Regions from separate parts of the Planococcus sp. SE5232 genome, predicted to be linked through region 3. Evidence: riboswitches for the same ligand, from Rfam matches in the RefSeq annotation. Region 3 holds a riboswitch; each other region holds the start of a gene.
What was found. A riboswitch is a leader RNA that binds a small molecule or an ion and turns the genes downstream of it on or off. The one in region 3 is predicted to bind S-adenosylmethionine.

Region 1: linked by a shared signal. The riboswitch ahead of ACRC6Q_RS03465 (methionine ABC transporter ATP-binding protein) and the one ahead of ACRC6Q_RS02490 (methionine ABC transporter ATP-binding protein) in region 3 are both predicted to bind S-adenosylmethionine.
Region 2: linked by a shared signal. The riboswitch ahead of ACRC6Q_RS01835 (sulfite oxidase-like oxidoreductase) and the one ahead of ACRC6Q_RS02490 (methionine ABC transporter ATP-binding protein) in region 3 are both predicted to bind S-adenosylmethionine.
Region 4: linked by a shared signal. The riboswitch ahead of ACRC6Q_RS05335 (methionine biosynthesis PLP-dependent protein) and the one ahead of ACRC6Q_RS02490 (methionine ABC transporter ATP-binding protein) in region 3 are both predicted to bind S-adenosylmethionine.

The regions. Positions count from the first base shown of each region.
Region 1 is NZ_JBOGCP010000001.1:718,534-724,515, forward strand. It holds gene ACRC6Q_RS03450 (M20 family metallopeptidase) at 1-1,171, opposite strand, end outside; gene ACRC6Q_RS03455 (MetQ/NlpA family ABC transporter substrate-binding protein) at 1,199-2,032, opposite strand; gene ACRC6Q_RS03460 (methionine ABC transporter permease) at 2,072-2,722, opposite strand; gene ACRC6Q_RS03465 (methionine ABC transporter ATP-binding protein) at 2,712-3,743, opposite strand; SAM riboswitch class I at 3,882-3,997, opposite strand; gene ACRC6Q_RS03470 (glycerol-3-phosphate acyltransferase) at 4,119-4,763, opposite strand; SAM riboswitch class I at 4,896-5,012, shown strand; gene ACRC6Q_RS03475 (O-acetylhomoserine aminocarboxypropyltransferase/cysteine synthase family protein) at 5,112-5,982, shown strand, end outside.
Region 2 is NZ_JBOGCP010000001.1:392,456-398,437, forward strand. It holds gene ACRC6Q_RS01820 (phosphocarrier protein HPr) at 1-86, shown strand, start outside; gene ACRC6Q_RS01825 (hypothetical protein) at 440-688, shown strand; gene ACRC6Q_RS01830 (hypothetical protein) at 1,300-1,581, shown strand; gene ACRC6Q_RS01835 (sulfite oxidase-like oxidoreductase) at 1,791-2,453, opposite strand; SAM riboswitch class I at 2,535-2,646, opposite strand; gene modA (molybdate ABC transporter substrate-binding protein) at 2,873-3,646, shown strand; gene modB (molybdate ABC transporter permease subunit) at 3,643-4,326, shown strand; gene ACRC6Q_RS01850 (ATP-binding cassette domain-containing protein) at 4,331-4,969, shown strand; gene ACRC6Q_RS01855 (ThiF family adenylyltransferase) at 5,060-5,982, shown strand, end outside.
Region 3 is NZ_JBOGCP010000001.1:528,231-534,212, reverse strand. It holds gene ACRC6Q_RS02510 (carbohydrate kinase family protein) at 1-137, opposite strand, end outside; gene ACRC6Q_RS02505 (GNAT family N-acetyltransferase) at 231-794, shown strand; gene ACRC6Q_RS02500 (MetQ/NlpA family ABC transporter substrate-binding protein) at 898-1,728, opposite strand; gene ACRC6Q_RS02495 (methionine ABC transporter permease) at 1,741-2,412, opposite strand; gene ACRC6Q_RS02490 (methionine ABC transporter ATP-binding protein) at 2,402-3,415, opposite strand; SAM riboswitch class I at 3,484-3,588, opposite strand; gene ACRC6Q_RS02485 (carbon-nitrogen family hydrolase) at 3,640-4,428, opposite strand; gene ACRC6Q_RS02480 (pyridoxal phosphate-dependent aminotransferase) at 4,515-5,678, shown strand.
Region 4 is NZ_JBOGCP010000001.1:1,152,635-1,158,616, forward strand. It holds gene ACRC6Q_RS05325 (5-methyltetrahydropteroyltriglutamate--homocysteine S-methyltransferase) at 188-1,294, opposite strand; gene metC (cystathionine beta-lyase) at 1,330-2,502, opposite strand; gene ACRC6Q_RS05335 (methionine biosynthesis PLP-dependent protein) at 2,495-3,619, opposite strand; SAM riboswitch class I at 3,695-3,798, opposite strand; gene ACRC6Q_RS05340 (antibiotic biosynthesis monooxygenase family protein) at 4,051-4,356, shown strand; gene ACRC6Q_RS05345 (hypothetical protein) at 4,353-4,706, shown strand; gene ACRC6Q_RS05350 (cobalamin B12-binding domain-containing protein) at 4,723-5,379, shown strand; gene ACRC6Q_RS05355 (STAS domain-containing protein) at 5,357-5,982, shown strand, end outside.

The DNA.
Region 1 (5,982 bases), 190 kb from region 3:
GTGCGGCTTTTACTCGTTCCAGAAGCTCAGGTTCTGTCAGCAGGCGGTAACCGGTAGTGGCCAAGGCTTTGGCGCCTTTAATCAACGCATCATTGCCTTTCACTGATTTTGCGGCTTCGCGGAATTCGGCAGTATGGGCAACCAGACTTTCCGGACCGATTTTGATATACCCATGGGCAGTGGGTACTTCATAGCTGATATTGCCGGCATCTGTAGAGCCGAGGCCGGAGATGCGGGAATCAGCCACTGTTTCACCCAATGATTCAAGTTCGCTGCGGACAACAGCATCCAATGCTGGGGTGATGACCAAATCACGCACTTCATTCTGAAAGCGTTCGATTTTCACTGTCGCGCCAGTTGCAAGAGCAGCGCCTTCCGCAATAGCCCGAATTTTGCGGGCAGTATCGGATGTTTTCTTCCATGAATCTCCGCGGATATAGAAACGGGCAGAAGCGTATTCCGGAATGATATTCGGCGCATCGCCTCCATGAGTGATGATTCCATGAACCCGGGCATCCGATGGCAATTGCTGGCGCAGGGCATTGATGCTGTTGAACAGCTGCAGAACGGCATCCAAGGCATTGATGCCTTCTTCAGGAGATCCTGCCGCATGCGCTGGTTTTCCGTAAAAGTGAAATTCCAAAGGTTCGACCGCAAGAGAAGGTCCGGTGACAGCTGAATTTCCGGAAGGATGAAGCATCAACGCGGCGTCAATGCCTTCAAGCAACCCATGTTTAACAAAGCTGCCTTTGGCACTGCCATTCGGCCCTCCTTCTTCTGCAGGAGTTCCCAGGACGACCACGCGTCCGCCTGTTGAGTCTAAAGTTTCCGCCAATGCGATGGCCGCAGCCACGCTGGTTGTTCCAATGATATTGTGGCCGCAGGCATGGCCAATTCCGGGAAGTGCATCATACTCGGCAAGATAAGCAATTGTCGGTCCAGGACGGGCGCTTTCTTTGCTGGCAAAAAAAGAGGTGTAATGGCCGGCGACACTTTTGTCAACCTGAAACCCAGCTTCTTCAAGCCGTTTGATCAATAAAGAACTGGCGAAAATCTCTTGGTTGCCGATTTCCGGGTTTGCGTGGATCGCCTGGCTTGTTTCAATATAGGTTTCGCTCCGGGAATCGATGGACTGGGAAATGGACTGGGCTGCTTCCTTGATAAATGTCATTGGAACTCCTCCTAAGTTGAATTCGTTTTATTGGTAATCGACCAGTTCGTCAACTGTCACAACGGTAGGGATTTGACCACCTTTTGTATGTTCGATGATAAATTCAGCAGTGTCTTCTTCTTGATATAATTCAACGATTTTCAGGTAGGCTTCATTATCTGCCTCTTCAGCGTTTGCGGCAATCAAGTTGATATAAGGTTTCGCTGTTTCGCTTTCACGGGCAATCGGATCATCAGTCGGATTCAAGCCAGCATCCACTGCAACGCCGTTGTTGATGACCGAACCGGCAACATCTGGCATAGCGCGCGGCGTATGGCCGGATACCATCGGCATAATTTCAATGTTTTTTGGATTCTCGATAATGTCTTCTGCTGTGCCAGTAAGTCCGGCATCTTCAGAGAGCGTGATCAGTCCGGCTTCATCGAGCAATAGAAGGGCACGCCCCATGTTGGTCGCTTCATTCGGCATTGCGATTTGTGAACCTTCGGGAATTTCATCGATGGATTCATATTTATCGGAATATAAGCCCATCGGTGCAATGACGGTAGAACCAATCGGTACGATATCGATGTCGTGCTCTGTAACAAATTCATCGAAATAAGAAATGGTCTGAAAAGCATTCAAGTCGAGTTCGCCTTCGGCAAGCGCCAAGTTTGGTGCCACATAATCAGAGAACGTTTGGATTTCGAGGTCGATGCCTTCTTTTTCGGCTTTTTCGCCAATATAATCCCAGATGGTTGTATCGGAACCGCTGATGCCAAGTGTCACTTTCGTGTTGCCATCGGAACTGCTGTCGTCTCCGCAGGCTGCCAAAAGTAAGCCAGATAGTGAAAGTAATGCTGTCGCTGTAAGTTTTTTCATGAGTAATTCCTCCAGTTTTTTCTATGTTGTTTTTATTTTTTAGTTACGCCGTACCGTTCTTGACAATACATTTCCAAGGGATTGAACACCCTGCACCAGCACGACAAGAATCGCTACGGTAATGAACATGACGAGCGTATCGAAACGCTGATAGCCGTAAGTGATGGCCAAGTCGCCAAGCCCACCGCCTCCGATGGCGCCTGCCATGGCGGATGCACCGATCAAGCCGACCACTGCTATCGTCAATGCGAGAACCAAAGAGCTTAAAGCCTCGGGAATCAGGAAGCGGAAAATGATCTGCATCGGCGTGGCGCCCATCGCCTGAGCCGCTTCGATAACGCCTTTATCAACTTCCAATAAGGAGTTTTCAATCAGCCGTGCAATGTAGGGCCCGGCGTAAAAGACCAGTGGAACGATGGCGGCTGCGGTTCCGATGGACGTACCGACAATCAGGCGGGTCAATGGAATGATGGCAACCATTAAAATGATGAACGGAACCGAGCGGAAAATATTGATGACGATATTCAACACTTTGGAGACCGGTTCATTTTCCAGCAAATGGCCTTTGCGGGTGACCACCAGCAGGATGCCGAGCGGAAAGCCGATCAAAAGGGAAAAGCCGAATGCTGCGCCGGTCATGTAAATGGTTTCCCATAGAGCTTCTATGATTTGTTCGTAGTTAACTGACATAATTATTGACCTCCTCTATGTGGATATCGCTTTCTCGGATGGAGGACAAAGCCAATTCGATTTCACTGGGCTCGCCGGAAAATTCCACGATCAGGTTGCCATACGGGACGCCCTGCAGCTCAGTGATATTGCCGAACAGCACATTCAAGTCAACTTTGAAATCGCGTGATACTCGGGACATGAACGGTTTGCCGACGGAAGTGCCGGTAAACTGGAGGCGGTAGATGGCATTATCGCTTTCGGCTGCCTGAATTTGTGCCAGCAGCGAATCAGGAAGTTCGTCGTTCATGACGGAGCGGACAAACCGTTTGGTGGTTGGTTGCTGCGGATTCGAGAAAATATCGAAGACGCTGCCTTGCTCGATCACTTTCCCTGCTTCAAGCACAGCCACCTTGTCGCAGATTTCCCGGATGACGCCCATTTCGTGAGTGATGAGCAGAATGGTGATGTTGTATTCTTTATTGATTTTGCGAAGCAAGTCCAAAATCGATTTAGTCGTTTGCGGATCAAGTGCCGAAGTCGCTTCGTCGCATAGCAGAACAGATGGGTTAGTAGCGAGCGCCCGGGCAATGCCGATCCGTTGTTTTTGTCCGCCTGACAGCTGATCGGGGTATTTCTGTGCCTGGTCTGCAAGGCCGACAAAGTCGAGCAGGTCGGTTACCTGTTTTTCAATATCTGCTTTTGGTGTCTTAGCAAGCAAGAGCGGCATAGCGACGTTATGGTAAACCGTTTTTGAATTCAGCAAGTTGAAATGCTGGAAAATCATGCCGATATCTTTTCGGGTGGTGCGGATCTCTTTGCTGGATAAAGTGGATATATCTTTTCCTTGAATCAATACGCGTCCTGCAGAAGGACGTTCGAGCAGATTCACGGTGCGGATCAAAGAACTTTTTCCGGCTCCGCTAAAGCCGATGACTCCAAAAATTTCGCCGGTTTCGACGGTCAGTTCAATGCCGTTCAAGGCATGGATTTCCTGTTTTCCTGATTGATAGGTCTTGGCGACGCCTTCGAATTGAATCATGGTGATTGAACCTCCTCATGCTGTAATGGGTCTTATCAAATCGATGGAGTCTCACATTCTCCTGAGATAATGGACAAAAAAGAGCCCCCTTTTTTCTTATCCATAAGAAAAAAGAAGGCTCCAGTTGAAACCATCTAATTCTCATCTTCCAAATGCGTTAACGGCATTTGCAGGAGTTGGCACAGTTTTTGCGGTTAAACAAATCTGCTGCCGAAACGTCTCAGGGCCTGTCCCTCGGTTTCTCTTGATAAGAAAGTGATGTATGCTATTCGATTCGTGATTCTTACTTTATGGTGAAATAACAAAAATGTCAAGAAGAATTATGATATTTATTTCACAATCTTTTACATGAAAGCAATAATTAGTTTAACTCCTTTACTTTACAGGGGTTGATGGCTTCTTCTTAAAGATGGAGGATACTTTGCTCTCGCTTCCATTCTTTATTCGAATAATGTTTTCGCTATGCTTCCATACCGCCATTGCGAATAAAGCCAAGGCTGTCAGCAATGGCCATGGTCCAACAGCAGGACCGAAAGCAATCATAAAATAAACCGCGTAAAGCACTAGTACGCCAATGACCAAATAATCGGTGGCGAGCGAAACGCCGATGAGCAAGAGCAGTCCGACCAGTCCAAGTTTCCAATCGAGGGCCAGCATGACGCCAATTACAGAAGCCGTGCCTTTGCCGCCATTGAAATTCATATAGAACGGAAAGTTATGGCCGAAAATTACGCCGGCACCTGCGATGAATAGCAAAGTCCAGATCATTTCAGAAGAAAGACTGCTGGAATCCAGCAAAAGGCGTAAGCCTGCAACAGCAGCAAAGCCTTTGGAAATATCGATGAAAGCGACAAGCAAACCATATTTCCATCCCAGTACGATGGCTGCATTGGAAGCCCCGGAATTTTTTACACCTTCTTTTTTGACGTTGACCCCTGATAGAGCCTGAGCTGCAAGAGATCCATGAAAACAGCCGATTACATAGCAAATAATAAATAATAGCAACATCCAGATAAACATGCCAATTCCTCCTCTACCTTAAAAGATAACGTTTGAAACAGAACGAGGTTTCAAAATTTTTTGACTAATGGACTTGACAAATCGCGCTGAAATTTTTATACTTCTCAACAAGATGAAAAACCAAATCAAATACTCTTATCAAGAGTGGCGGAGGGATAGGCCCTGCGATGCCCGGCAACCAACAGACGCACATGTCTGGAAAGGTGCTAATTCCTACAGGATCGAACGACTGATTCTGACAGATGAGAGGAGGAAACTCCGTAATTTACGGCCCTCTTCTTAGCGAAGGGGGCTTTTTGCTGCTTTCTTTGACCGTTATGGATCAATAAAAAACAGGGGGAATGGAAAATGACGAATATGAAACCAGAAACTTTATTATTGCACGGGGGACAACAGCCAGATCCGACAACCGGATCCAGAGGGGTACCGGTTTATAAAACAACTTCCTATGTCTTTAAAGATACACAACATGCGCAGGATCTGTTCGGCTTGAAGGATACCGGCAATATCTACTCGCGCATCATGAATCCCACAGTCGATGTATTTGAACAACGGGTGGCATTATTGGAAGGCGGCACTGCTGCGGTTGCACTATCCTCCGGAATGGCGGCTATTGCATTTTCTGTTTTGAATATTGCAGAAGCTGGAGACGAAATCGTAGCGGACAGCAATCTTTATGGCGGTACGTACAATTTATTTGCCAACACATTGCCGCGTTATGGCATCAAGACAATATTTGTCGATGCGACAAACCCTGAAAACTTTAAAGCAGCCATTACAGATAAAACCAAAGCGTTATTTGGCGAAATTATCGGCAATCCAAGCTTGAATGTCTTTGACGTTGAGAAGGTAGCGGAAATCGCCCATGCGAATGGATTGCCGTTATTGATCGACAATACATTCGCTTCTCCATACGGCAGCAATCCGATCGAATTCGGTGCAGATGTGGTCATCCATTCCGCTACGAAATGGATTGGGGGACACGGCACGACAATCGGTGGCATCGCAGTAGATGCCGGGAAATTCAATTGGGACAATCCGCGCTTCCCGAATTACACAGAGCCGGATGAATCGTATCATGGTTTGCGTTACGGCATTGATGTGCCGGATGCAGCATTTGCGACAAAGCTTCGTGTGCAGCTGCTGCGGGATTTTGGACCTTCACTGAGTCCGGATAGTGCGCATGCTTTACTGCAGGGTCTTGAGACTTTGCATCTTC
Region 2 (5,982 bases), 140 kb from region 3:
TTAAAGTGAACATTGAAGGATCCGATGAAGAAGACGCCATCAAAGAAATTGAGAAAATCATGCATAAAGAGGGATTGGCTGAGTGACATATTTTTAAAAAATAGGTGCTCCAACAAGTTCTGCATATAAACGAACGGAGAAAAAGAATTCCTTTTCTCCGTTCGTTTTTTTGAATGAGGTTGTTTTTCTGAGACAGCAGGCGGGAAGAGGGATCTAAAGTTTTTTATTTTTTCCTTCACTTACCTGAAAGCTGTTCGTAAATATGTATGTAAATTCGCGAACATTTGTAAAATGACTTGATAGGTTTACAAGCGGTTTTGGTTTTAATACAGAATAAAAAAAGCAGAATATATTGGGGTATTTTGGTGTGATATATTAGAAACTGGATTAATGATTTATGTAGAGTAGACTTATAAAAATAAATTGGAGGGGGAATAAAATGAACAAATTTGGTTTGTTATCTCTACTGATGTTTGTTGTTAGTCTCGTTGCATTCTTTACAATGAGAGGACCAGATGGAGATATTTATTTAACTATAATAGTATTAAGTACTCTTTCGGTTATTGGTCTGTTATTTGCAGCATTATCTAAACAATTGTTATGGATGGTTTTAGGTAGTGGAGTGAATTTTATTGCATTGATATTCGCCTTTCTACTTTTATTTGCAATGGGAATAAGTGAGCCTTAAAAACTCAGATGAAACAAATCAAAAACTACCTTTACACAACTTAAAATTCAAAGCATTTGAAGAGTGTAATGTATCAAGAATATTAAGTATTTGAATGTAACAAAAGTGCAGTAAGTGAAAAAATTGAGGGGTGAATTATATGGAAAGTGCTTTTCTATTCATCGGTATATACCTCATCCCAGTTTTGAGTATTATTTTTTGCCTTAACCTTGTGGCCATAATCAAAAAGGTAAAAAGGGATGAGAAAACAATAGTTAATACAATTTGGCTCACAACATCATTTGTGTTCATTACATGGAGTATCGCCATTATAGCTTCTGTGGGAGTCTAATAAAATTACTAGATCTGAATATAACTTAATATGAATTAAGTTATATTCAGATTTATCGTTTGCGAATACTTGAGAAAGATTAATTCAATAAAAATAATGGTTTTTAATAGATATCGGAATACTTAAAAAATAAGATGAACTAAATGTATTTATTTAGTACATTAGGAATGAGACTTCTGAAAAAAATTTCTGCTTTTAGAAAATTTCATAAGCTAGATCCTAAATCAGAACTGTTGGTCGGTATATTTTTTCAGGCAAATTATATGAAGAGGAGAATATTATGAAAAGGTTATCTTTAGGATTATTAATTTTTATTTTTATAGTAAGTTTCTTTGTTGTGCAAAATAACATCGAACTTGCTATGAATGTGACTGGAATACTAGGGCTCGTAGGCATCTTAATCGGGGGCTTTTTGAAAACAGGTTTCATTAGCTCTAATGCACCTGTTATCGGGAATTTGGCCATTATAAAATTAGATGAAACACTCAACTTATCAAATACTGTCTTACTGATAGCTTTGCCTAATTTTCTCGGGTCCATCTTATTGTATTTTTTGAAATAAGCTATGAATTTTACAGATAACGAGTTTACATCTGAGGGATTATCGGAAGCAGCAATAGATTCTACATATAATTCAAAGAACCCAACAACCTTCGCATAAAAGGTTGCTGGGTTCTTTAAAATAATACGCAAAATAAAGTTTAAGTTGATGCAAATTATCTCTTAAAGTGACAGTTCAGTTGTCCTGGAATCATAAGACTATAACTGGACTCAGTCAAAATCCTTTTTCTCCCATTCATCCTCTGGAATCTCCAGATCTTCACCTGAAAAACGCTCTTCCTGAAACGGATCGCCGTTCATGTGGAAGCCGTTCTGCTCCCAGAAGCCAGGTTGGTTTTCATCGATGAATTCGATGCCGCGGACCCATTTGACACTTTTCCAGAAATACAGATGAGGCACCACGAAGCGCAGCGGATAACCGTGTTTGGCTGTCAGTGGTTCGCCGTCAAGTGAATGGGCAAGCAGCACATCTTCCCGGTCGAGGTCGGACAGGGCAAGATTGGTGGTGTAATCATTGTCACCATGAAGCATCACATAACCGCTTTTCGGTGTTACGCCCAATTCTTTCATCAGATCGATAAAGCGGACACCTGTAAATGTATTATCGAAGCGGGACCAGCGTGTGACACAGTGGATGTCGCGGGTAATCGTTGTTTGTGGCAACTTCAATAAGTCGTCGTAATGCAGTGTAACTTCCTTGTCGACCTGGCCAAAGATCTTCAAGGTCCAGGTGGCCATATCATAGACCGGCACTTCGCCTTCGTGCAGGACCGGAAAGCGCTCGGTCAGCACTTGGCCAGGTGGCAGGCGTTCAGCCAGTGCGGGATCCACTACGGGTACCCGTGTTTTTTTGATTCGTTCGGCTTTGCTCAACTTCATAGATATCACTCCTTAAAATAAAAAAAATCTTCCGCTGAAAAAGGGAAGAGTGGTTATCTGCTCGTGAAATTCTCTTCCTCATCTTTCAGAACATCGTGCTTCTGCTGGATTTGGCACCATTCCAGTTACGTTAACTGGCGGTTGCCGGGCGTCGTAGGGCCATTCCCTCTGCCTCTCTTGATAAGGATGTAGCATATTTAATTTTTTGTTGAATTTGTTCAGCTTTCATCAGTGAAGAGTGAAAAAGTCTTTACTGATTGAAGTTTCTCTTTATTTTACTCAAATGCTCTGTTTCTTACAAGATTATTCGCAAAATTATTTAGCTTCTCTTCAGCTGGCGTTATACTGAAGGTACGTGGAGAATTTACCGGAACCGGTGAGCTGCATTTCAAACGAATAAGGGGTCTTTATTAATGAAAAAAATGATAACTATTATAAGCATAGCCATCCTGCTGAGCGCCTGCAGCAATACATCGGCTGGCAACGACAGTGAGCTGTTGGTTTCGGCAGCCTCAAGCCTGACGGAAGTGATGAAAAAGATGGAAGAGGAATTTCAACAGGTGGAACCGGATATTGACTTATCCTTCAATTACGGATCATCCAGCAAGCTGAGAAGCCAAATCGAGCAAGGGGCACCTGCAGATTTGTTTTTATCGGCCAGCATGAAGGATATGGACCTGCTCGAATCGCAGCAGCTCATAGACGCTGCAAGCATCAGTCCATTTGCTGAAAATCGGCTGGTTCTGGCTTCTTTGGAAGAGTTCCCGGAATCGGTGGATTTTGAGGAAGTAGTGATGGATGCAGAAGAAACCATTGCCGTTGGAGAGCCTGACAGCGTGCCGGTTGGAGCGTATACAAGGCAGGCATTGGAAAGCCAAGGGTTATGGCAGCCGCTTGAAGGGCGTCTAATCTATTCCAAAGACGCAAGGCAAGTGGTGACTTACGTAGAAAGCGGGAATGCAGGTCTTGGCATCATCTATTCTTCCGATGCCGTTATTTCCCGGGAAATAACAGCGACGCTCGAGCTGCCCGGACAGATAGATCCTGTCGTCTACCCTGGAGCCGTTGTAACCGCGTCAGAGAATCAGCAGGCTGCTGCAGCTTTTCTGGATTTTGTCACGGGTCCAACAGGCCAGGCCATTTTTAAGGACTACGGCTTTTTGCCGGGAGATGGAAAAGCGCCATGACGCCATATGATTTGTCTCCACTTTGGTTATCGCTGAGAGTCGCGGTCATTTCCACATTATTTGTATTTCTGGCCAGCCTGGCGCTTGCCCGCTTGATGAACAGGCGTGATTTTTTTGGGAAAAGCTTCGTGGAAGCCCTGATTCTGCTGCCTTTGGTTTTGCCGCCGACGGTTATCGGCTTCGGCTTGATCGTTTTATTCGGCGTCAATGGTCCACTCGGCATCCTCTTGGAGCAGTGGTTTGGATTTCGTGTCGTCTTTACTTGGATCGGCGCAGCCATTGCGTCTTTTGTGGTGTCTTTGCCGCTGATGTATCAAAGCGTTCTGGCCGCTTTTGAAAAAGTGGATCCGCGTTGGGAAAACGTGGCGCGGACGATGGGCGTGTCCGAATGGCGGATTTTCCGGACCATCACATTTCCACTTGCCTGGTCGGGTATTCTGGCGGGATTAATCCTGGCGTTTGCACGGGGTATCGGTGAATTCGGGGCCACTTTGATGATTGCCGGCTACATCCCGGGCGTTACGGAAACGGTGCCGCTCGCGATTTACTTCGCCTATGAAGCAGGCGATATGGAAAAAGCCCTGTTTTGGGTGCTGATCATTTCCTCGCTTGGAGTCGCCGCCATCGCCTGGGTCAACTACTGGCGCAAAAAAAACGCAATACGAATCGGCAGGGAGTGAGCAGATGCTTAAAGTGGATGTTCAAAAGCAATTGGATCATTTTAACTTGGATATGGAGTTTGAACTGGGGCAGGAAATTCTGGCACTTGTGGGGTCTTCCGGTTCGGGCAAAACCACGTTGCTGAACTGCTTGGCGGGAATTGTCCATCCGGATGCAGGGGAAATTTCATTGAACGGCCGGAATTTTTACAGGGAAGGGCAGAAGCCGCTTAAAATCCAAAAAAGGAAAGTGGGCTATTTGTTTCAGGATTACGCGCTGTTCCCGCATCTGACTGCGGAACAGAATATTCTGTATGCGCTGTCGCGAGTCGCGGATACATCACCTATTACCGAACTTACAAAAATCCTTGGAATCACCGGGCTGCTGGCCAAATACCCGCACCAGATTTCAGGAGGCGAAAAGCAGCGTGTGGCGTTGACGCGTGCAATGGCCATTCAGCCCGATATCCTGCTGCTCGATGAACCATTTTCAGCTTTGGACGACGCCAACCGTGACCGCTGCCAGGACGAACTGCTGCGGATTCACCGGCAATGGCAAATACCGATCATCTTTGTGACGCATCGGATTGCCGATGCTGAGAAATTGGCAGACCGGATCATCCGGATTGAAAAAGGACAGATGACGGAGCAAACAGTATTTTGATAGGGACTGCAGTTATAGATTGGCCATGATAAAGTGATACTAACGAAGAAACCGTTTGGACGATCAAGCGGCAGGAAAGTGGGAAACAATGTGGATGAACGCTATTCAAGGCAAGTGTTATTCAAACCGCTTGGCCAGACCGGCCAGGAAAAGCTCGGATTATCGTCTGTCACCATCGTCGGCTGCGGAGCTTTGGGCTCGGCGATTGCAGAAACGCTGACGCGTGCAGGCGTCGGAACCATCCATTTAGTCGACCGTGATTATGTGGAGGTGTCAAATCTTCAGCGTCAACAGCTTTTCACGGAAACGGATGCCCAGCAGATGCTGCCGAAAGTGGCGGCTGCGGAGCAGCGGTTAAAAGCGATTCGCAGTGATCTCCATCTAATCACTTATCTGGAGCACTTGGATGCGGCAGGAATGGAGAAATTGGCTGCTGTCAGCGATCTGATCCTGGATGCCACCGATAATTTTGAAACTCGCCTACTGATTAATGATGCTTCTGTAAAATACGGCGTACCTTGGATCTACGGCGCCTGTGTAGGCAGTTCGGGAGTGGTTTTCCCGTTCATACCTGGAGAAAGTTCCTGCTTCCGTTGCCTATTGCCTGTGTTGCCAGCCATCAATGAAACCTGTGATACGGTCGGTATCATCTCGCCGGCGGTTCAGGTGACGGCTGCACTTCAATGTACAGAAGCGCTGAAATGGTTGAGCGGCAACCGTGAAGCGATGCGCAAAAAGATCCATCACTTCAATATGTGGGACAATAGCCAATTGGATATCGGAGTGTCGCGCATCAAGGACCCTGCCTGCAAAACATGCGGGCCAGATGCAGTATTCCCGTCGCTAAACGAAGCAGGAGTGAACGCCTATGCCGTTTTATGCGGTCGTGATGCCGTGCAGATTCTGCCTGATCCGAATCGTCCGATCACTTTGGACGACGCTGAAAAAGTGGGCAACCGGCTGGAAGCGGGAGTAAGGAGAACACCTTATTTTGTCGAATTGAAGGTCTTTAA
Region 3 (5,982 bases):
CCCAATCGGCTGACGCCTGCAGCTACGTTCACTGTAGCGCCTCCGAGGTGGCGGTTGAATGAATCATTGCTGGTAGTTGCGGCTATATAATCCACAAATGCATCTCCGTATGTCAGGACATGCTTGGTATTCCCCATAGTATTGCCTCCTTCGTGTTAAAGGGCTCTTTCATTGATATACTATTATTTCAGTCAATGCAGACTTAATGCAAGCAAAAGGAGTAGATCACGATGAATATCAGCATTCGACAAGCGCAACCAGAAGATGCAGGGAAAATCGCCCCTCTCATTATCAATGCAATCGGCGAAATCGCTGACCATATGACAGCGCAGAAAGAGCCGCAAGCTGTACTGAAAAAAGTCGAAGACATGATTCGCGGTGAACATACTCGCCACAGTCACCGCTATACGTATACAGCTATTGTGAATGGAGCCATTGCGGGCGCGCTGGTGCTTTATCACGGCAAACAAGCTGAAGCCCTGGATCGTTATTTGATTGAACAGCTGAAAAGTGAAGGCCACGAGCGGACAATCGAACCCGAAGCCCACCTGGACGAATGGTATATCGATACCGTCTCAGTCGATCCCGCCTGCCAGGGACATGGCATCGGTTCCAAGCTATTCGAATTTGCAGAGGAACTGGTTCACTCTCAAGGAGGCGGCAAACTTTCTTTGAACGTCGACATCGGCAAAGAAGGCGCCATTCGTCTCTATAAACGTCTCGGCTATTCCATTTCCGAACCATGGACCATCATCGGCGAACCTTTCCACCACATGGTCAAGACAGTTTCCTGAAAGCACTATTTGATAGTGAAAACTTTTTTAAATATATAAGTGAAACTAAATAGACAAAAGCCGCTCCCGATTTTCTCGGGAGCGGCTTTCTGTCTAGGAAATATTATTCAGCCATCCATTCCGGCTTGCCGAAGCCTTCAAACTCTTCATCAATTACAGCTTCAAATTCATCAGATTCCACAATTTCCACTAAGTCAGCAGCCAATTCACTGTCTTCATTTTCAGCATTGACCGCTACTACATTGCGGTATTGGTCAGGCATGTTCTCAAGGGCCAACGCGTCAAGCAGATCCATCTCCGCAGCGATTGCAAAGTTTCCGGGTACAGCCGCTAAATCAGAGCCGTCCACTGCACGCGGCAACTGGCCCGCTTCAATTGGCTGGAATTCCAGATTTTTCGTATTCGTAACGACATCTCTTTCCGAAGCCTGCAAGACTTCCGCTTCTGGATCCAGTTCAACCAAGCCTTCATCCTGAAGCATCAAAAGAGCGCGTGCCCCGTTTACCGGATCATTCGGAATCGCGATGGTCGCTCCATCTTCAACAGCTTCCAAGGAATCGTATTGGTTTGAATAGATGCCCATAGGCGCAGTCGGCACCGTAATCAATGCAGACAGGTCCATGCCGTTCTCCTCTTCGAAGTTTTCCAGGTAAATCGTATGTTGAAACAGATTGGCATCGATATCTCCGCCATCAAGTGCCACGTTCGGCTGAATGTAATCGCTGAATTCGACCAGTTCCACTGTATAGCCTTTTTCCTCTAAACCAGGCACAATCGCCTTGCTCAGCATATCGCTGTATGGACCTGCAGTAGCTCCTAATTTAATGTCCTTTGAAGCTTCTTCTGTCGTTCCTGCAGAGTCGCTTTCTTCCCCGCCGCCGCATGCTGCCAGAGCCAGTGCACTCGCTGCTAAAATAAATCCTAATTTTTTCATGTCATTCTCCCCTTATCGTTTATCGATTGTTTTCGCTGTATAATCTCCTGCTTGCTGAATCAATTGGACCAGCACAATCAAAATGACGACTGTGACGATCATGATGGTGTTGTCGTACCGGTAATAGCCGAAGCGGATGGCCAAATCTCCGATGCCTCCGCCACCTACCACACCAGCCATCGCCGAGTAGGCGACCAAGCTGATGATGGTCAATGTCACACCTTGGATGATGCTCGCTTTCGCTTCAGGCAAAAGAACGTCTTTAATGATCATCCATGGGGTTGCACCCACTGCAATCGCTGCTTCGATGACGCCTTTATCAATTTCACGGAGTGAGTTTTCCACAATCCGTGCGAAAAAGGGAATGGCAGCAACCGATAAAGATACACTGGCCGCAATCGGGCCGATTGTTGTTCCTGTGATCAATTTCGTCAACGGGATGAGTGCCACCAATAGAATGATGAATGGAATGGAACGCACGATGTTAACAATAAAGCCGATCACCGCATTGACCGGCCGATTTTCAAGAAACAGGCCGCGGTCTGTAATGAATAATAAGATTCCAAGTGGCAGCCCAACAATCAGCGCGACAGCTAAAGAAATTCCGATCATCGTCAATGTCTGAAAGAAGGCCGTCTGTATTTCTGGCCACAATTCAATAATCCGTCCCCATTCAATGCCCATTCGGAATCACCTCCACAATTGCTGATCTGCTTTCCATATACTTCAATGCGTCCATGACGGCGGTAGAAGTACCTTTCAACTCCATGATGAAAATGCCGAGAGGCTGTTCCTGAATATACTCGATCGCTCCGTGCAAAAAGTTGCCTTTTACCGGGTAATTCTGCAGCATATCGGAAATCACGCCTTCTCCGGCCACGCCGCCTTTAAACAGCACTTTCACCAGTGTGCCTGTAAATTCGCTCAAAATATGCTCTGGTACATTGAACGATACGACACTGGATATGAATTCCTTGGTCAATTCCTTTTGTGGATCTGCAAAAATATCATATACCTGGCCTTCTTCGATGACGCGTCCCCCTTGCATGACGGCCATGCGGTCACAGATTTCCTTGACGACATTCATTTCATGCGTGATGAGGACAATCGTGATATCCAATTTACGGTTGATGTCTTTCAACAAACGCAAAATGGATAAAGTCGTATTCGGGTCAAGGGCGGAGGTAGCTTCATCGCACAGCAGAACGGCCGGATTGTTGGCAAGTGCCCGTGCGATGCCGACGCGTTGTTTTTGCCCGCCGCTCAATTGTGCCGGATAAACATCCCGCTTGTCGGATAAACCGACCATTTCGAGCAGCTCTTCCACCCGCGTTTTAATGTTTTTTGCAGGAGTTCCTGCTGCGCGAAGCGCAAAAGCGATATTGTCGTAAACCGTCTTTTGGCTGATCAGATAAAAATGCTGGAAAATCATGCCGATTTTCAACCGGGCTTTTCTCAGCTGATCTCCGTTCAGTTGGGTTAAATCGTTGCCATCTACCGTCACACTGCCAGAGGTCGGCCGTTCCAGCAGGTTGATGCATCGGATCAGCGAGCTTTTTCCGGCACCTGAATAGCCGACGATCCCGAAAATCTCGCCTTTTCCGATATCCAATGATACATTGTCCACTCCGGTGATTGTGCCATGCTTAGTTGTGTAGGTCTTCGTCAATTTCTCAATCTGTATCATAGCGTCCTCCCGGCAATAAAAAGATGCCTCTTTCATCAAGAAAGAGACATCGAAAATTTTAGTTTCTCGACTTATCTTCCAGAACATTTGCATGTTCCGTTGGATTTGGCACCTTCCCAATCGGGGGTTGCCGGACGTCATAGGGCCTATCCCTCAGTCTCTCTTGATAAGTTTACGTTATTTGATTAAATTTTATGTTACAGGCATTAATTACGAGTGTCAATCTACTTTTTGAATTTTTCGTACAATTTATCGCGGCGGTCTTCAAAAACCGGTATTCGCTTCCGGACTTCTTCCACTTCATCCAAATCGATATCGATATAAGCGACGCCTTCATCTTTTTTCATGTCGAGACGGACTTCTCCCCATGGAGCAATTGCCATCGTGCTTCCCCCAAACTCGTTGTTTGGATCGCTGCCGATGCGGTTTACTGCCACAATAAAGCATTGGTTCTCGATCGCTCGCGCCTGCAGCAGGATGCGCCAATGATCAATTCGTGCCTCCGGCCATTCAGCTGATACAAAAATTAGTTTTGCACCATTCAGTGCCTGCGCGCGAATCCATTCAGGGAAACGGATATCGTAGCAAATGACTCCGCCGTAAACGGTATTTTCCAACTCGAATGTACCCAGTGAATCTCCTTCTTCAAGATGGATATGCTCATCCATCAAGCAAAAGCGATGCGCTTTATCATATTCCGAAATAAGCTCTCCATTTTTGTCGACGACATACATCGTGTTATAGAAACCACCGTTCTTTTTCGTCGAAACAGATCCACCGACAATATTGACCTTGTGTTCTTTCGCAAAACTCTTCAGCAACTCCACGGTCCGGTTCGTGCTGTCTGCAAGTGTATCAAGCTCTGTCAATGCGTATCCCGTATTCCACATTTCGGGCAGGACAATCGTTTCCGCTCCACCTCCGGCCGCTTCCTTCAAATAGTCCATGACCCGCTGATAATTCAGTTCCGGTTCTCCAAAAGCGATATCCATCTGAACGCATGCAATTTTCATATGTTTCTCCTCCACTAGACAAGTTACCTACAACTCTATAAGATTTGGGGTAGATGTGCAATTATTTCGAAAACAAGGAGAATTATATGGAATTTTCAAATCGCCTGCAAAACCTGCCTACACAATTTTTTACTTCATTGGTTGCTAAAACGAGTAAAGCCATCGCCGAAGGACGCGACGTCATCAACCTTGGCCAGGGCAATCCTGACCAGCCGACGCCCGACCATATCATCAAGGCACTGCAAACCGCAGCGGCTGATCCAAAAACACATAAGTATTCCCCTTTTCGCGGCATTTCCGAGCTGCGCCAGGCTGCAGTGGATTTCTACAAACGCGAATACGGCGTGGACATCGACCCTGACCTTGAAGTAGCCATTCTGGCTGGAACAAAAGTCGGGCTTGTCGAATTGCCACTGGCCTTGTTGAATCCACAGGATCTCCTGCTGCTGCCGGACCCTGGCTATCCGGATTACCTGTCCGGGGCTCCACTCGCCGATATCGACTATAAACTGATGCGGCTCAATCCAGAAAATGGCTATTTACCGGATTACGGTGAAGTGCCTGAATCTGTTCGCTCGCAAGCTAAGCTGATGTATTTGAACTACCCGAACAATCCGACAGGCGCAGTGGCCAATAAAGACTTCTTTGATGAGACTGTCGCTTTTGCAAAAGACAACGGCATTGCCGTCGTCCATGATTTCGCTTATGGCGCAGTTGGTTTCGAAGGAAAGAAACCGGTGAGCTTCCTGCAATCCGAAGGGGCCAAAGAAGTCGGCATCGAGATGTATACTTTATCTAAAACGTACAATATGGCCGGCTGGCGCATTGGATTTGCTGTCGGACATTCGAAAATGATCGAAGCCCTGAACCTGATCCAGGACCATCTATTCGCCGGTCTGTTTCCCGCCGTCCAGTTGGCTGCCGCCAAAGCTTTAAGTGCTGATCAGCAATGTGTGGATGACTTAGTGGCTCTCTATGAAAAACGCCGCGATGTCCTGGTCAAGGAATGTTCGCGCATCGGCTGGGAAATCGAAGCGCCTCAAGGCTCTTTTTTCGCCTGGCTGCCGGTTCCAGAAGGCTTTACCAGTGTCGAGTTCGCTGATTTCCTACTTGAAAAAGCGGATATTTCAGTTGCTGCAGGTAGCGGGTTCGGTGCTGGCGGAGAAGGATTTGTCCGCGTTGGATTATTGGTTGATGAAACCCGTATCACCGAAGCGATAAACCGCATTGAAAAATTGAACCTATTTTAACTCAAAAAGACAGCTTCCCTTTTTTCGGGCAGCTGTCTTTTTTGATGCAAGTTGAACAAATAATTTATAACAGAAAAAAATCTACTATGGATATTCCACAAACCAGCTCCGCGTTCCTACGGGCTTGCGCCGAACTAACTCGGGCTAAACGCCCGAGTGGATTTCGGCACATCGCTATCCCGCGGGAGTCTCCGCTGGTTTGTTCCATATCCTGGTTAGTTGTTTAATGACGCTTAGAAGAATGAAAGTCGGTGAAGGGCAAAGATGTTCTCCTTTATCGCTTTGTTGCTTCGTTCGTGAAAAG
Region 4 (5,982 bases), 620 kb from region 3:
AACTAATATTGTAAATTCTTAATAGCCATTTAAAAAAGAAGTAAATCAAAGTAAAAACATTTTCGCTTCTGTGGATTTTGCCTGAACGGCACCAAATATCTCTGAACGACCACAAACGCTCAGCTGATGAATCTGAAGTCAGAACAAAGCTCTTTGCCGGGTCGGCAAAGAGCTTTGTCATCTCCATTCATCCGAAAATCTCTTTAGAAACGTCCACAATATACTTTAATTTATCCCATTGCTGCTGTTCTGTCAGTTCGTTGCCGTGATGAGTAGAAGCAAAGCCGCATTGCGGGCTGATGCATAATTGCTCAAGCGGCACAAATTCGGCAGCTTCCGCGACGCGTGCTTTGATGGATTCCTTGTCTTCCAGTTCTCCGTTCTTCGAGGTGAAGACGCCCAAGACGACTTTTGCGCCGCCTGCTGGAATATGTTCCAGCGGTTTGAATGAGCCGGAACGGTCATCGTCATATTCAAGGAAGAACCCGTCCGCTTTTTCTTTTGCGAAGATCGTTGGTGCGATTAAGGCGTAGCTGCCTTCGAAAGCCCATTTCGACTTATAGTTTCCACGGCATAGATGAGTTGTCACTGTCAGATCCTCTGGCTTTCCTTCAAGTGCGCCATTGGTTACGCGAAGTGCCAAATCAATTAAATAGTCGCGGTCGTAATCGCCTTCGCTGAATGGAATCTCCGGTGAAGAAAGGCCGGCGATATAAACGTCGTCGATCTGCAGGTAACGGACGCCTGCCTGATAGAATGCCTGAATCGCATCGCGGTACACATGGATGATGGCTTGTGCGTATTCTTCAATGTCCGGATAAATTGAATTATCGCGGATGCCGGCGTTGAAAAATTGGTTGGGGCTTGGAATCGTTAACTTCGGAACTGCTCTGCCATCAACGATGTCTTTGAGTTCAAGGAAATCCCTGATGAACGGATGGCTGTCATCAAAGGAGATTTTACCGGTGTTCCGGACATCATAACGCTCTGTTTCTTCGCCGGCAAATTGATAACCGGATTCTGGCACATAACCTTCAAAGCCATTGATATGCTCCATGAAATCCAAATGCCACCACGATCGTCTAAATTCGCCGTCTGTGACCGCTTTTAAGCCGACCTCGATTTGTTTCTCGACGATATGTTTGATTTCCTTCGTTTCGATTTCCCGAAGTTCCTCTGCTGAAATTGCTCCAGCTTTGTAATCTTCTCTTGCTTTATGTAAGGAAGCCGGCCGAAGCAGGCTTCCGACGTGATCTGCCTTGAATGGTGCTGTGACCGTTTGAGTCGTTGTCATATGATTTTTCCTTCTTTCTCTCTAAGGATTTTTATCTAGTTAGCGATGCTCAAGCCGTTGCGGCGGGCTACTTGAGCCAGTGCCTGTGTAAGATCCTGCACGAGATCATCGGGATGTTCAAGGCCGACCGAATAACGGAGCAAGCCATCCGTGATGCCGCGTTTCTCACGTTCTTCAACAGGCATAGAGCCATGGGACATGGTTGCCGGATACGACAAGATCGACTCGACAGCGCCCAGGCTGACTGCAAATACCGGAATCCGCAGGTGTTCCACAAAGACGCGGGCTGATTTTTTATCTTTTAGACGGAAAGACAGGACAGCACCTGCACTTTTTGCCTGGCGTTCGTGGATCGGGTTGCCGGGATGGAATGAAAATCCTGGGTAATAGACTTCTTCGATCAATGGGTGGTTGTGCAAGTACTCAGCAATGGTACGAGCCGACTCGGATGACTGGCCAAGGCGGGCACCTAGAGTTTTGATGCCCTGGATCAGCAGGTAGGAATCCTGTGCCCCTAACACCGAACCAAACGTGTTTTGAATAAAGCCGAGGCGGTTTCCGAGCTCTTCATCTTTTGTGACGGCAAGCCCCGCGACGACATCGCTATGTCCTGACAGGAATTTCGTCGCGCTATGAAGAACGATATCTGCGCCAAGAGCCAATGGGTTCTGATAAAGCGGCGTCATGAATGTATTATCGACGAAAGTTAGGCAACCATTGGCTTTTGCCAGTTTTGCTGCAATCTCGATATCTGTGATGTTCATTGTCGGATTCGAAGGTGTTTCCAAGTAGACCACTTTGGTGTTCGGCTGGATCGCATTGGCCATTTCATTCAGGTCAGTCATGTTGACGAACGTATACTCGATATTGAATTTATCCAAAACCTCCGTGATGAAACGGTACGTACCTCCGTAGACATCTTCTGACACCAGGACATGATCGCCTGAAGACAGGAGCATGAAAGCGGAAGAGATGGCGGCCATTCCTGAAGAAAAAGCGAAGCCGCGCTTGCCGCCTTCAAGATTTGCGATGGTTTCTTCCAATGCCAGACGCGTCGGATTTCCGGAACGGCTGTAATCGAAGGGACCGAATGAATCTAAACTTTTCTGGTGGAATGTTGAGGACAAATAAATCGGTACATTTACAGCACCCGTCAATGGATCAACTCCGGTAGAGTGAATAAACTTGGTTTCTATGCGATCAGTCATATTCAACAACCTCCTTCTTCAATTTCGAAAATGCCTGTGTCAGATCAGCGATTAAATCTTCAGCGAGTTCAACGCCGACCGAAAATCGTAATAGCCGGTTGCAAACGCCGCGTTTAGTGCGTTCTTCAAAAGGAATATCTGCATGGGTCTGGGTGGCGGGATAGGTGATGAAGCTTTCAACTCCACCTAAACTCTCAGCAAAGGTGATGAGTTTGATATTTTCCAGGAAAGGCCCGACCCATTCCTCTTCCTGTAGACGGAACGACAACATGCCGCCTTTTCCGGGATACAGCACATCTGAAATCTCTGCTTGCTGCGACAGGAATTCCGCGATGGCTTTTGCATTTGCTTCATGCTGTCTCATGCGCAACGGCAAGGTTTTTAATCCGCGTACCAACAGCCAGGAGTCGAAGGGGGACAACACTGCCCCCACTGAGTTGTGGAAGAATGACAGCCGCTCGCAGATGCTTTCACCTTTTGCGGCAACCAATCCGGCAAGCACATCATTATGGCCGCCGATATACTTAGTGGCGCTATGGATGACAATATCCGCTCCCAGCTCGATTGGCTGCTGGAAGAAGGGTGTCAGAAATGTATTGTCGACAATCAATAGAAGATTATGCTTTTTCGCTAACGCTGCATAGGCGATCAGATCAATTTCCTGCATAAGCGGATTAGTCGGCGTTTCAATGAAGAGCGCCCGTGTATTCAACGTTATTTTTTCTTCTGTATCCTGTACATCTTTAAATTCAGCATATTTTGGATGAATATTATAGGCGGAGGCGAAATGGTCCAGCAGGCGATAAGTTCCGCCATAAATGTCTTCCGGCACCAATATCTCATCTCCCGGACGGAACAGCGACAAAATCAGTTGGATGGCAGCCATTCCAGAGCTACAGGCAAATGCGGCATCTGCGCCTTCCAGTTCAGCAAAACCTTCTTCAAGAACAGAGCGTGTCGGGTTTTTTGTTCGGGTGTAATCGTAGCCGGTCGATTGTCCAAGTCCCTGATGCTCATAAGCCGTTGATAAGTAGATGGGCGGATTTACCGCTCCTGTAGCAGCGTCGCTGCGATTGCCTATTTGAACCAATAAAGTTTCCAAGCTGTGTTTTGTCATTCCACTCATCCTCTCAACAATAAAACAGGGGCTTTTCTTCAAAAAAGAAGAAAGCCCCTGACTGGAAATGCATTCTTCTCATCTGTTAGGCGTAGCCTATTGGAATTAGCACCGTGTCTTCATCAGACTGGTTGCTGAGACTTCACAGGGCCAAATCCCTCCGTCTCTCTAGATAAGAAATATCTTATGAAGTTTATGTTGTTTCTGGTTCGATGTTTCTAATCATAAATCATTAAGCAATAGAAAGCAAGGATGAAATTTTAAATAGTTGAAATAAAAAGATAATAGATGGGAGACGCAGTACTGATGGTTGCTGAGATGACTTCGCTGAACCCTTCGGCTGTAGCTGTAAAGAACCGCGCTATTCTTTTAATTCGCTTTCCGAAGTGATATACTGATTGAATGAAATTTGTATGCAAAGGGGAAAGCGAATGTATATTGTCACCTCAACAGTGGTTGTTCCACCTGAAAAAACGCAGGAAGTCATTGGGATATACCAAAAGCGTTCACGCCGTGTGGATTTGGCGGAGGGCTTTCATTTATTCAGACTCATCCAAAACACCAAGAAGAAAAACGAATTGACCGTCCATATGGAGTGGCACACGAAAGCTGCCTACATGGCATGGGTGAAGAGCCAGGAATTCAAGGAAATCCATGATTTGGAAAAGAACTACCCAGATCAGGAACTGGCGAAAATCATTCCCACCGTACGGCAGTACGAAGTGGTAGCCGAATGAATAAAGACATCAAAAATAAAATTGCTTCCGAGACAGCTGAAAGTATATATAAAGCATATCCCACGCTGTGGGACCGTTTTGGCGATCGGGGCTTTGAACATACGGAAAAAGATAATCACCACCACCTGGATCACCTAGAGACAGCTTTCTCCTTGAACGATGAAAAGGTCTTCATCGATTACACAATCTGGCTGGAAACGGTCCTGACAAGCAGAAATGTAGAAACCGCATTAATTATCGATAATTTTGAGCGCTTACTGGAGATTCTTCCGGGGAATATAGATAAGAATGAAGAGATCTTTATGACGGGATGTTTAACGAATGCCATTGCGGTGTTGAGGCCTTCATAAAGTTAAGGAGGGTGACATGAACAGTAAATCAAAAGAACTGGCCGATCTATTCCTGGCTGGCGATGAAAAGCAGGCCGTGCAATTAGTCCAAACATATTTGGAGAACCATACTAAAGATGAGCTTTACCAATTGGTTCTGACGCCTGCCATGTATTGGATCGGAGAACTATGGGAAAAAAATATCATTACTGTGGCGGACGAACATTTAGCAACTGCCATCTGCGATTTTGTTGTGTCGGTAACGGAAGTTCGTCGGCCAGCTTTAAATTCGCATAAAAAGAAAGTGATGGTTCTGGGGCCGGAAGGCGAAGACCATTATATCGGGTTGAAGATGGTGTCTTCCTTATTTAAGGAAAACGGGTGGGAGGTCCAATACTTGGGACCGAATTTACCGCTCGATGCCGCAATCGACTCTGCAAACCGCTGGCAACCTGAAGTTATCGCATTATCAGCAGCACTCGCGTATCGACTGCCTATTTTAAAGGAATATGCTGTAGCTTTCAGAGCTCTTGATTTTAAGCCGACTATCATCTTAGGAGGACGGGCTGTTTCACTGGCAAATTGGCCAGCTTCCGAACCTGAAGGGACAATCATCGTAAAAGAATTGGATCAATTGAAAAAATGGATCCAGACTGGAAAGGAACCTGACAATGACTTCAGTATCTCGATTTGATGAATGGCCGCTGCCCGCTTTTAAATTGAACAGCAAACTGTCAATTGTGGAATGTTCTGAAGAAGCCAGGAAGTTATTTGGCGACTGTTCCGCGTTCCTCGATTTGCTTGATGAGGGCAGCAAGGATAAGGCACGCAACTTCCTTTCCAGCAATCAGTCTGCTGAACCGCTTGAATTGAATTTTGTTTCTGCGGACAAGAAATTATTTCTGGGGGATGTCTACAGCAAATGGGCCAGCGATTTCTGCTTGAACCTTGTGCTGGTGCCGAAGGACAATCGGCTCCTTGAAATAGCCGGCCAGTTGCTGAGTCTTCGTACACGGCTGCAGGAAACTAATTATGATCTGCTTCTTGAAAAGGAGCGGACCGAAGAACTGCTGCTGCAGGTACGGCAGCTATCCGCTCCTTGCATCAACCTTGGAAAGAAGCATGTGCTGATTCCGCTGTTCGGTGATCTGGACCCCCGCAAAATTGAAGTGATCCGTTTCCATATATTGAACCAGATTTATGAAACAGATGCTGAAACAGTCATCATGGATTTCACTGCCATGGACAAGCTTGAGCAGGAGGGCGTCGATTATTTGAAATCTCTGATGCAGACTTT